2 linked regions of the Pseudorhizobium banfieldiae genome follow. The protein of the gene in region 2 interacts with the protein of the main gene of each other region in a pairwise test. Links are inferred from orthologs where the notes say so. Each region holds a gene or a part of one and is shown on either strand. Other genes may lie near its edges.

Region 1 (4,059 bases), 530 kb from region 2 along the record:
CAGGAACACCTGGCGAAGCGCCCGCCGCAGCGGGCGGAGCCGCCGGTGTCTGGCTGGAGACACCAGCCGAGCCCCCTTGCGAATTGTTCAGGTACTTGAAGAACTCCGAATCCGGCGACAGGACCATGGTCGTGCCCTGATCGGCGATGGAGGCGACATAGGCCCGCATCGACCGGTAGAATTCGAAAAAGCCAGGATCGCGACCGAATGCCTCGCCGAAAATCTTCGTGCGTTCGGCATCGCCTTCGCCTCGGATGATTTCGGCGTCTCGCTGGGCAGCGGAGACGATCTCCACCACCTGACGGTCGGCGATCGCGCGCCGCGTCTGGCCCAGTTCGTTACCGCGGGCACGGATCAGTTCGGCTTCGGCAAGACGCTCGGCCTTCATCCGCTCGAAGGTCTGCTGCGAGACTTCCTGGGTAAGGTCTGTGCGACGGATACGGACGTCACGGACTGCAAGGCCCAGCGACTCGGCCGCATCGCGCAGCTGTGCATTGACTTCCTGCATCATCTGCGACCGTTCGTCCGACAGGGCTGCATCGAAGTTGCGCAGACCATAGACACGGCGAAGAGCGGCGTCGAGACGGGTGCGAAGACGGGCCTCGGCAGCCTCCCGGTCGCCGGAAACCGTTTCGCGGAACCGCCGGGGATCGCTGATCTGGTAGACCACGAACGCGTCAACCTCGTAGAAGGCACCGCCGCGGACCTGGACGCGGATGTCGTCGAGGTCGAAGCGAAGCGCCCGGTCCTCAACATACTGCACCCGGTCGGCGTCCATGAAGGCGAAGGGCAGTTTGAAGTACAGGCCAGGCTCCGCCTTTACGTCCTGAATCTCACCGAAGCGGACAACGATAGCCTGCTCCCGCTCGTTCACCACGAAGACGGACGAGTAAATGAGGAATAGCAGGATCGCGAGACCGATCAAAATAGCTGGGAGGCGATTGGAACTCATCGGTTATCCCCCTGCTGGCTGCTGCCACGGTTCAGTTCGTTGAGGGGCAGGTACGGAACGACGCCCTGCCGCTCATCCATGATGATCTTGTTGGAATTCTTCAGGACCGTCTCCATGGTCTCGAGGAAGATACGCTGGCGCGTGACCTCTGGGGCGGTGGCATATTCGTCATAGATGGAGATGAAGCGCTGCGCCTCACCCTGTGCCTCGTTCACGACGCGATCCTTGTAGGCTGCCGCCTCTTCGCGGATCTGCGCGGCTTGACCGCGAGCCTGACCCAGTTGCTGGTTGGCGTACTGGTTGGCCTCTTCGACGAAACGGTCCTCATCCTGCTCGGCGCGCTGCACTTCTTCGAAGGCATCGGCTACTTCGCGCGGCGGGGCTGCATCCTCGATCGGTACGGCATTGATGGAGATGCCGGAACCGTAGGTGTCCATCGTCCCCTGAATGATCGCGCGGACCTCGGTCGAGATATCCTCGCGATTGTCGCGGAAGATGTCCTGCGCCGGGCGACGACCGACCACCTCGCGCATGGCGCTCTCGGCGACCTGCTGCAATGTGGCGGAAGGGCTTTCCAGGTTGAAAAGATACGCCTTGGGGTCGCTGACCGTATAGAGTACCGAGAACTGCACGTTGACGATGTTCTGGTCGCCAGACAGCATGAGGCCAGCGGAGGATTGGGCGCTGCCTGCAGCACCGATATTCTGCTGCTGCTCGGTGACCTTGACGATCTCGACGGTCTCGAAGGGCCAGAAATGGAAATGCAGGCCGGGCATGGAGATTTCTTCCTTCGGCTTGCCGAAGCGAAGTTCCACGCCGCGCTCATCCGGCTGAACGGTATAGACGGACTGGATCGCTAGGAACGCAACGATCGCGAGGATGACGAAGACCGCAGCCCCGCCGTTGAAGCCACCGGGAACGATCCCGCGAAGACGGTCCTGGCTGCGGCGGATCAGGTCTTCCAGATCCGGAGGACCACCACTTCCGCTTCCGCCACCGCCCCGAGGACGGTTCGAACCACCGCCACCCCATGGGCCCTGATTATTGCCGCCGCCGCCGCCCCACGGGCCGCCGCCGCCATTCTGATTGCTCCAGGGCATCAAAACCTCTTTGTTTGCCACTCCCATATACGTGGAAGCGCAGCTCCCTCGTCCTGCCCCCGTTATAGGGAGGCCGGCCGGTGCTTTCAACGACGCGTCAATAACTTCGGGGTGTTTGGTAACGAAATGTTTCAGTTTGTCGCGGGGCGACGGCGATAGATCGCAAAACGGGTCGGATAGTCGTCCCGCTCACCCGCTGGAACGAGCGTCTCCTCGACCTTCTCGAATACAGCGGGATCGATAGGCGGAAAGAACGTGTCTCCGTCCGGAACGGCAACCTCGACATGTGTGACATAGAGCACGTCGACGAGGTTCATCACCTGCCGGTAGACCTCGCCACCACCGATCACGCAGACTTCTGCAGCACCGGTCTCGGCAGCAACTTCCTGAGCCTTGGCCAAAGCCTTCTCCACGCCGTCAATTGTTACAGCACCCTGCACGCTGAAATCACGGTTCCGGGTTATGATGACATGGGGGCGTCCAGGCAACGGCTTGCCGCCGAAGGATTCCAGCGTCTTACGACCGAGCACGATTGGCTTGCCGATGGTCAGCTGCTTGAAGCGCCGAAGATCGGTCGAAAGTTTCCAGGGCATGCCGCCATCGCGGCCGATGACGCCGTTCTGCGCGACCGCGACGACGATGGAGACGGGAACAGTCATACCGCGATCGGTGCCTTGATGCTGGGATCGGCCACGTAGTTCTCCAGCGTGAAATCCTCGTAGCGGAAGGCAAAGAGATCCTTCACCGCCGGATTGATGCGCATGGTCGGCAAGGGCTTCGGGGTTCGCGTCAGTTGCAGCTCTGCCTGCTCGAAGTGGTTCCTGTAGAGATGCGCATCGCCGAGAGTGTGGACGAAATCGCCGGGCTTGAGCCCTGTCACCTGCGCCATCATCATTGTCAGGAGAGCATAGGACGGGATGTTGAAGGGCACGCCGAGGAATATGTCGGCGGACCGCTGGTAGAGTTGGCAGGAGAGCCGGCCGTCCGCCACGTAGAACTGGAACAGGCAGTGGCAGGGCGGAAGCGCCATCTCGTCAACCAGCGCCGGGTTCCACGCCGAAACGATGTGGCGGCGGGAGTTCGGGTTGGTCTTCAGTGATTCGATCACATTGGCGATCTGGTCGATATGGCCACCGTCGGGCGCCGGCCATGATCGCCACTGGGCACCGTAGACCGGCCCGAGATCGCCATTCTGGTCGGCCCATTCATCCCATATGGTGACGCCGTTTTCCCTCAGATAGGCGATGTTGGTATCGCCGCGCAGGAACCAGAGCAACTCGTGGATGATCGACCGCAGGTGCAGCTTCTTCGTCGTCAGGACGGGAAAGCCCTCCTCGAGGTCGAAGCGCATCTGGTAGCCGAAGACGGAGCGAGTGCCGGTCCCGGTTCGGTCTCCACGGTCGGTGCCGTGATCCATCACATGTCGGAGAAGGTCGAGATATTGCCGCATGATTTCACTGCCACTATGTTCGGTAGGCATCCTACAGGCCGCAGCATCCGGAACCAAGCGCCGACAGGACATCCGGGATGTCTATCCCCCGAAGTTAGGGTACCTGCATCCGAACGGGTCGAGGATGCGATCTATTCGAGTTCGCACCCCTTTTCACGGCGTAAGGAAATCCCTATATCTGCCTTGCCGGGCTTCGGTCCGGCTATGGCGATAAACGGTCGATGAAATAAGCCTATTGGACCCGGGGGCGGTACCCGGCGCCTCCACCAAAAACCGGTCTACCGAGACGACCGGCTTCTGATGGGGGCGAAATAGGATCGACAAGGGTGTAAAGATCGAACTTTTGCTCGGCATGATACCGCCGTTATCGGGTCACAATAGTAGTTGCAAACGACAACTATGCGGAAGCTCGTCTCGCTGCCTAATGGCGGTGTGACACTTCAAATCAAGTCCTAAGGGGTCGCACTCTTAGGCGGGGTCCGAAGGCACCTGGCAACAGAAGCCTTCACCTTCTCCCTTTTTGCGAAATTATATGCACTGGCCATCAAGCGGGCGCT
Region 2 (4,623 bases):
ACGCAGGAAGACAATGAGTTCCGCTTCCAGGAGCTCGAGAAAAGCGAAAACGGAGCGGCCGGGAAACCGGCCGTCGCCGCTTCAGGCTCGCCGCAAGCGGTCCCCGAGTCGCCAGCTGACGACGTAGCGCGTATCATCGAGACCCCGCCGGCAACGGAACCTTCGCGGGCCGCTCCCGGCGAAACGGTGCTCGGCTCGATCGAGTTCGACCAGAGCGGCAACCCGAAGACGGTTACCCGCAACGAGACAGACAACTCCGCTGGCCTCCCCGGTGTCGACGCGGGACCCGGCCTGCCGCAGGCGCAGGATCCCCAGCAGACCGCGTCGCTCGGTAGCGAGAGCGATGTCTACCAGGTTGCCTACAATCACATTCTCTCCGGCGACTATGCACTGGCTGAACAGGAGTTCACGCAGTATCTCGCCAGTTTCCCGGAAGGCTCCCGCTCGGCAGATGCGAGCTTCTGGCTGGGTGAGGCGCAGTATTCGCAGGGCAAGTACAACGAGTCGGCGCAGACCTTCCTGAACGCCCACCAGACCTACGGCACATCAGCGAAGGCCCCCGAAATGCTGTTGAAGCTCGGCATGTCCCTTGCTGCCCTCGACAATAGCGAGACGGCCTGTGCCACCCTGCGGGAAGTGACGAAGCGCTATCCCAAGGCCCCTCGCGCCATCCTTTCCAAGGTTTCTTCCGAGCAGAAGCGTCTCGGTTGCTGATCGCGGCCGTGCAAACCGGCACCCAGCCACCCATTTCGCCTGATGAAGCCATCCGCAGCCTGCTGGCGCGACTGGCAAGGCCGGCCCGGCTCCTCGTCGCCGTGTCCGGCGGGAGCGATTCACTCGGTCTCCTGCTCTCCCTGGCCCGCCATCCACATGAAGGCATCACCCTCCTTGCGGTTACCGTCGACCACGGCCTGAGGGCGGCATCGGCGCAGGAGGCGGCTGAGGTGAGCCGCATCTGCCAGGGACTTGGCATCCCGCATGCGACGAAGAGGTGGCTCGGAGACAAGCCCGCAACCGGTGTTGCGGCCGCGGCCCGCGAGGCGCGCTACCGCCTGCTCTGCGAAGCGGCGGATGAGGTCCGCGCAACCGCCATCCTCACCGGCCACACGCTTGACGATCAGATCGAGACGGTGACGATGCGGGCGGGGCGGACGAGCGAACCCGATGCCCCCGGACTTGCCGGCATGGCTGAGGCCGTGCTTCTACATCGCCGCCACTGGCTGTTGCGGCCGTTCCTTCGGACGCGCCGGGAAGACATCCGTGTATTTCTGGACAGATTAGACCAGGACTGGATCGACGATCCTTCCAACGCCGACCGCCGTTCTGAGCGGGTCCGCACGCGGCTTGCACTGGCGGAGAAGCCAGCGGTCCTGCTCGACCAGATCGATGCCGTCTCCCGCCGACGTCAGGACATCGCCAACTCTGCGGCCGAATGGCTTCTAACCAACGCCACTGTCCAGCACTCGGTGCTGATGCGGGTACCCGTCGAGGGGCTTTCGGCGGACCCGGTCGTTCTGCGTTATGCCCTGTCCACGTCGATTGCCGTTCTCGGCGGACGCGAGCAGGGACCGGCGGGCCACACGCTCGACAAGCTCGTTGACGCATGCCGGCTCTACACGCCCTGGAAGATGACGGCAGGACGGGTGCTGATCGACCGCCGCAGGTCCGCGCTCTATCTTTGCCGCGAGAGCCGCAATCTTCCTTCGCTGACGCTGAATGCCGGCGAGATAGCTGTCTGGGACGGCCGATTCCGGATCGTTAATCGCGGTGCTGAGCCGCTGTCGCTGGTTCCGGCGAGAAACCCCGAAGGCGCCGCAGGACTGTTTGGGGAGGTCCCACCCTCGATCGCACTGCGGGCAGCGGGGGTGTTGCCTCCCGACCCTGCCGAAGGTTCCGTGGGTACGGCACTGGAAGCCTTTTTCTGCACGCCGCTGCTTGCCCCATTCGACCGCTTTTTGCCGCAGTTCGACCTTAGTGTCGCGAGCGCCTTCGCAAAGCTGATGGGCTGCGACGATTTTGCGCCCGTTCCCATCGAGGATTCGGTTCGGAAAAGATAACCAGTCCAGCCGCTTTGCCTTGGCAAGGGCTAGGTGCACCCCTATGTTAGCCGCAAGCACAGGCGGCTCTCAGGCCACCTCTCACTTCCGGGGAGTTCGATGAACCCAAACTTTCGCAATTTCGCCCTCTGGGCGATCATAGCGCTTCTGCTGATCGCGTTGTTCAGCATGTTCCAGACGGCGCCGTCACAGACGAGCTCTCGGGAGATCGCGTACTCGCAGTTCCTCAGTGATGTGGAGAGCGGTCGCGTTCGTGAGGTCGTGGTCACCGGCAATCGCGTCATGGGGACCTATGTCGAGAACGGCGCCGGCTTCCAGACCTATTCTCCGGTGATCGACGACTCGCTGATGGAGCGCCTCCAGTCGAAGAACGTCACCATCGTGGCGCGGCCGGAGAGCGACGGCTCCTCGGGTTTCCTGAGCTATCTCGGAACACTCCTGCCGATGCTGCTGATCCTCGGCGTCTGGCTGTTCTTCATGCGACAGATGCAGGGCGGTTCCCGCGGCGCCATGGGGTTCGGCAAGTCTAAGGCGAAGCTGCTGACGGAAGCGCATGGCCGCGTGACCTTTGACGACGTCGCTGGTGTCGACGAGGCCAAGCAGGACCTCGAAGAAATCGTCGAGTTCCTGCGTGACCCGCAGAAGTTCCAGCGTCTCGGCGGCCGCATTCCCCGGGGCGTTCTGCTGGTTGGTCCTCCCGGTACCGGCAAGACCTTGCTGGCCCGCTCCGTTGCCGGCGAGGCCAATGTGCCGTTCTTTACCATTTCCGGTTCGGATTTCGTGGAGATGTTCGTCGGCGTTGGCGCGAGCCGTGTCCGTGACATGTTCGAGCAGGCCAAGAAGAACGCGCCCTGCATCATCTTCATCGACGAAATCGACGCCGTTGGCCGCCATCGTGGCGCCGGTCTCGGCGGCGGCAATGATGAGCGCGAGCAGACCTTGAACCAGCTGCTGGTCGAGATGGACGGCTTCGAGGCGAACGAGGGTATCATCCTTATCGCTGCCACCAACCGTCCGGACGTCCTTGATCCCGCCCTGCTGCGTCCCGGCCGTTTCGACCGCCAAGTCGTGGTGCCGAACCCGGACATCGTCGGGCGCGAGCGTATTCTCAAGGTTCACGTCCGTAACGTGCCGCTGGCGCCAAATGTCGACCTCAAGGTGCTTGCCCGCGGTACGCCCGGTTTCTCCGGTGCCGACCTGATGAACCTCGTCAACGAAGCAGCCCTGATGGCGGCGCGTCGCAACAAGCGGCTCGTCACCATGCAGGAATTCGAGGACGCCAAGGACAAGATCATGATGGGCGCGGAGCGCCGTTCCTCGGCCATGACCGAGGCGGAGAAGAAGCTCACCGCCTATCATGAAGCAGGTCACGCCATCACCGCGCTCCGGGTGCCCGTCGCGGATCCCCTGCACAAGGCGACGATCATTCCGCGGGGCCGGGCTCTCGGCATGGTCATGCAGTTGCCGGAAGGCGACCGTTATTCCATGAGCTACAAGTGGATGGTCTCACGTCTGGTCATCATGATGGGCGGACGCGTTGCCGAGGAACTCACCTTCGGCAAGGAGAACATCACTTCCGGCGCGTCCTCCGACATCGAGCAGGCCACTAAGCTTGCACGGGCGATGGTCACACAGTGGGGATTCTCCGACGTGCTCGGCCAGGTCGCCTATGGTGAGAACCAGCAGGAGGTCTTCCTCGGCCACTCCGTGTCACAGTCGAAGAATGTCTCCGAGGCAACGGCACAGAAGATCGATGTCGAGGTTCGACGCCTGATCGACGAGGCCTATAACGAGGCCCGTCGAATCCTCACGGACCATCATGACGAGTTCGTCGCGATCGCCGAGGGGCTGCTCGAATACGAGACCCTCTCGGGCGACGAGATCAAGGCGTTGATCAAGGGGCAGAAGCCCAGCCGCGATCTCGGCGACGACGCTCCGCCGGCTCGCGGGTCCGCTGTCCCGACTGCCGGGACCAAGAAGGACGAACCCAAGGGCGGCGAAGCCGAAGGCGGAATGGAGCCGCAGCCCCACTAGCTATCGGGTCATCAAAATTAACTCTGGAAAGAGCCGTCCCTTTGGGCGGCTCTTTTCTGTTGGTAACGGGATGTAATGGTCTTTGACGCTATTTTACGTGTCAGGACCTGTGAAATATGGCATGACCGCAGCCCCTGAGGGACGGATGAGCCCCGTTTGGCCGCGGCAGATGCCGCGAAGCGCGCCATGGAGGCGCGGCACGAAGGAGCATGCATGACACGCCGCTATTTTGGCACCGATGGAATTCGAGGGCATTCCAACGCATTTCCGATGACCCCGGACCTGGCGATGCGCGTCGGGATCGCCGTCGGGAAGATCTTCCGCAATGGCAGCCATCGTCACCGTGTGGTGATCGGCAAGGACACCAGGCTTTCGGGCTACATGCTCGAGAACGCCATGGTCGCAGGCTTTACCGCCGCTGGTCTTGACGCCTTCATCCTCGGGCCGATCCCGACACCTGCAGTGGCGATGTTGACTCGATCGCTGCGCGCCGATGTCGGCGTGATGATCTCTGCCTCGCACAATCCTTACC

The links.
Region 1: the proteins of ftsH (region 2) and hflK interact in binary tests that used the Escherichia coli proteins (3 or more experiments, as listed by UniProt). The link is inferred for Pseudorhizobium banfieldiae from one-to-one orthologs.

Annotation. Positions count from the first base shown.
Region 1 is NZ_FO082820.1:2,038,216-2,042,274, forward strand. What follows is about bases 1-2,980. They hold hflK (FtsH protease activity modulator HflK), read right to left. Parts: upstream 2,053-2,980; coding sequence 949-2,052; downstream 1-948. Other genes in these bases: hflC (protease modulator HflC), read right to left, coding at 1-952; NT26_RS10095 (dihydrofolate reductase), read right to left, coding at 2,184-2,711; NT26_RS10100 (thymidylate synthase), read right to left, coding at 2,708-2,980. Outside these bases: more of NT26_RS10100, read right to left, coding at 2,981-3,502.
Region 2 is NZ_FO082820.1:2,568,253-2,572,875, reverse strand. Bases 1,748-4,623 are described here. They hold ftsH (ATP-dependent zinc metalloprotease FtsH), read left to right. Parts: upstream 1,748-2,156; coding sequence 2,157-4,091; downstream 4,092-4,623. Other genes in these bases: glmM (phosphoglucosamine mutase), read left to right, coding at 4,305-4,623; tilS (tRNA lysidine(34) synthetase TilS), read left to right, coding at 1,748-2,057. Also shown: tol-pal system protein YbgF, read left to right, coding at 1-714; more of tilS, read left to right, coding at 708-1,747. UniProt on the Escherichia coli protein: Acts as a processive, ATP-dependent zinc metallopeptidase for both cytoplasmic and membrane proteins. Plays a role in the quality control of integral membrane proteins.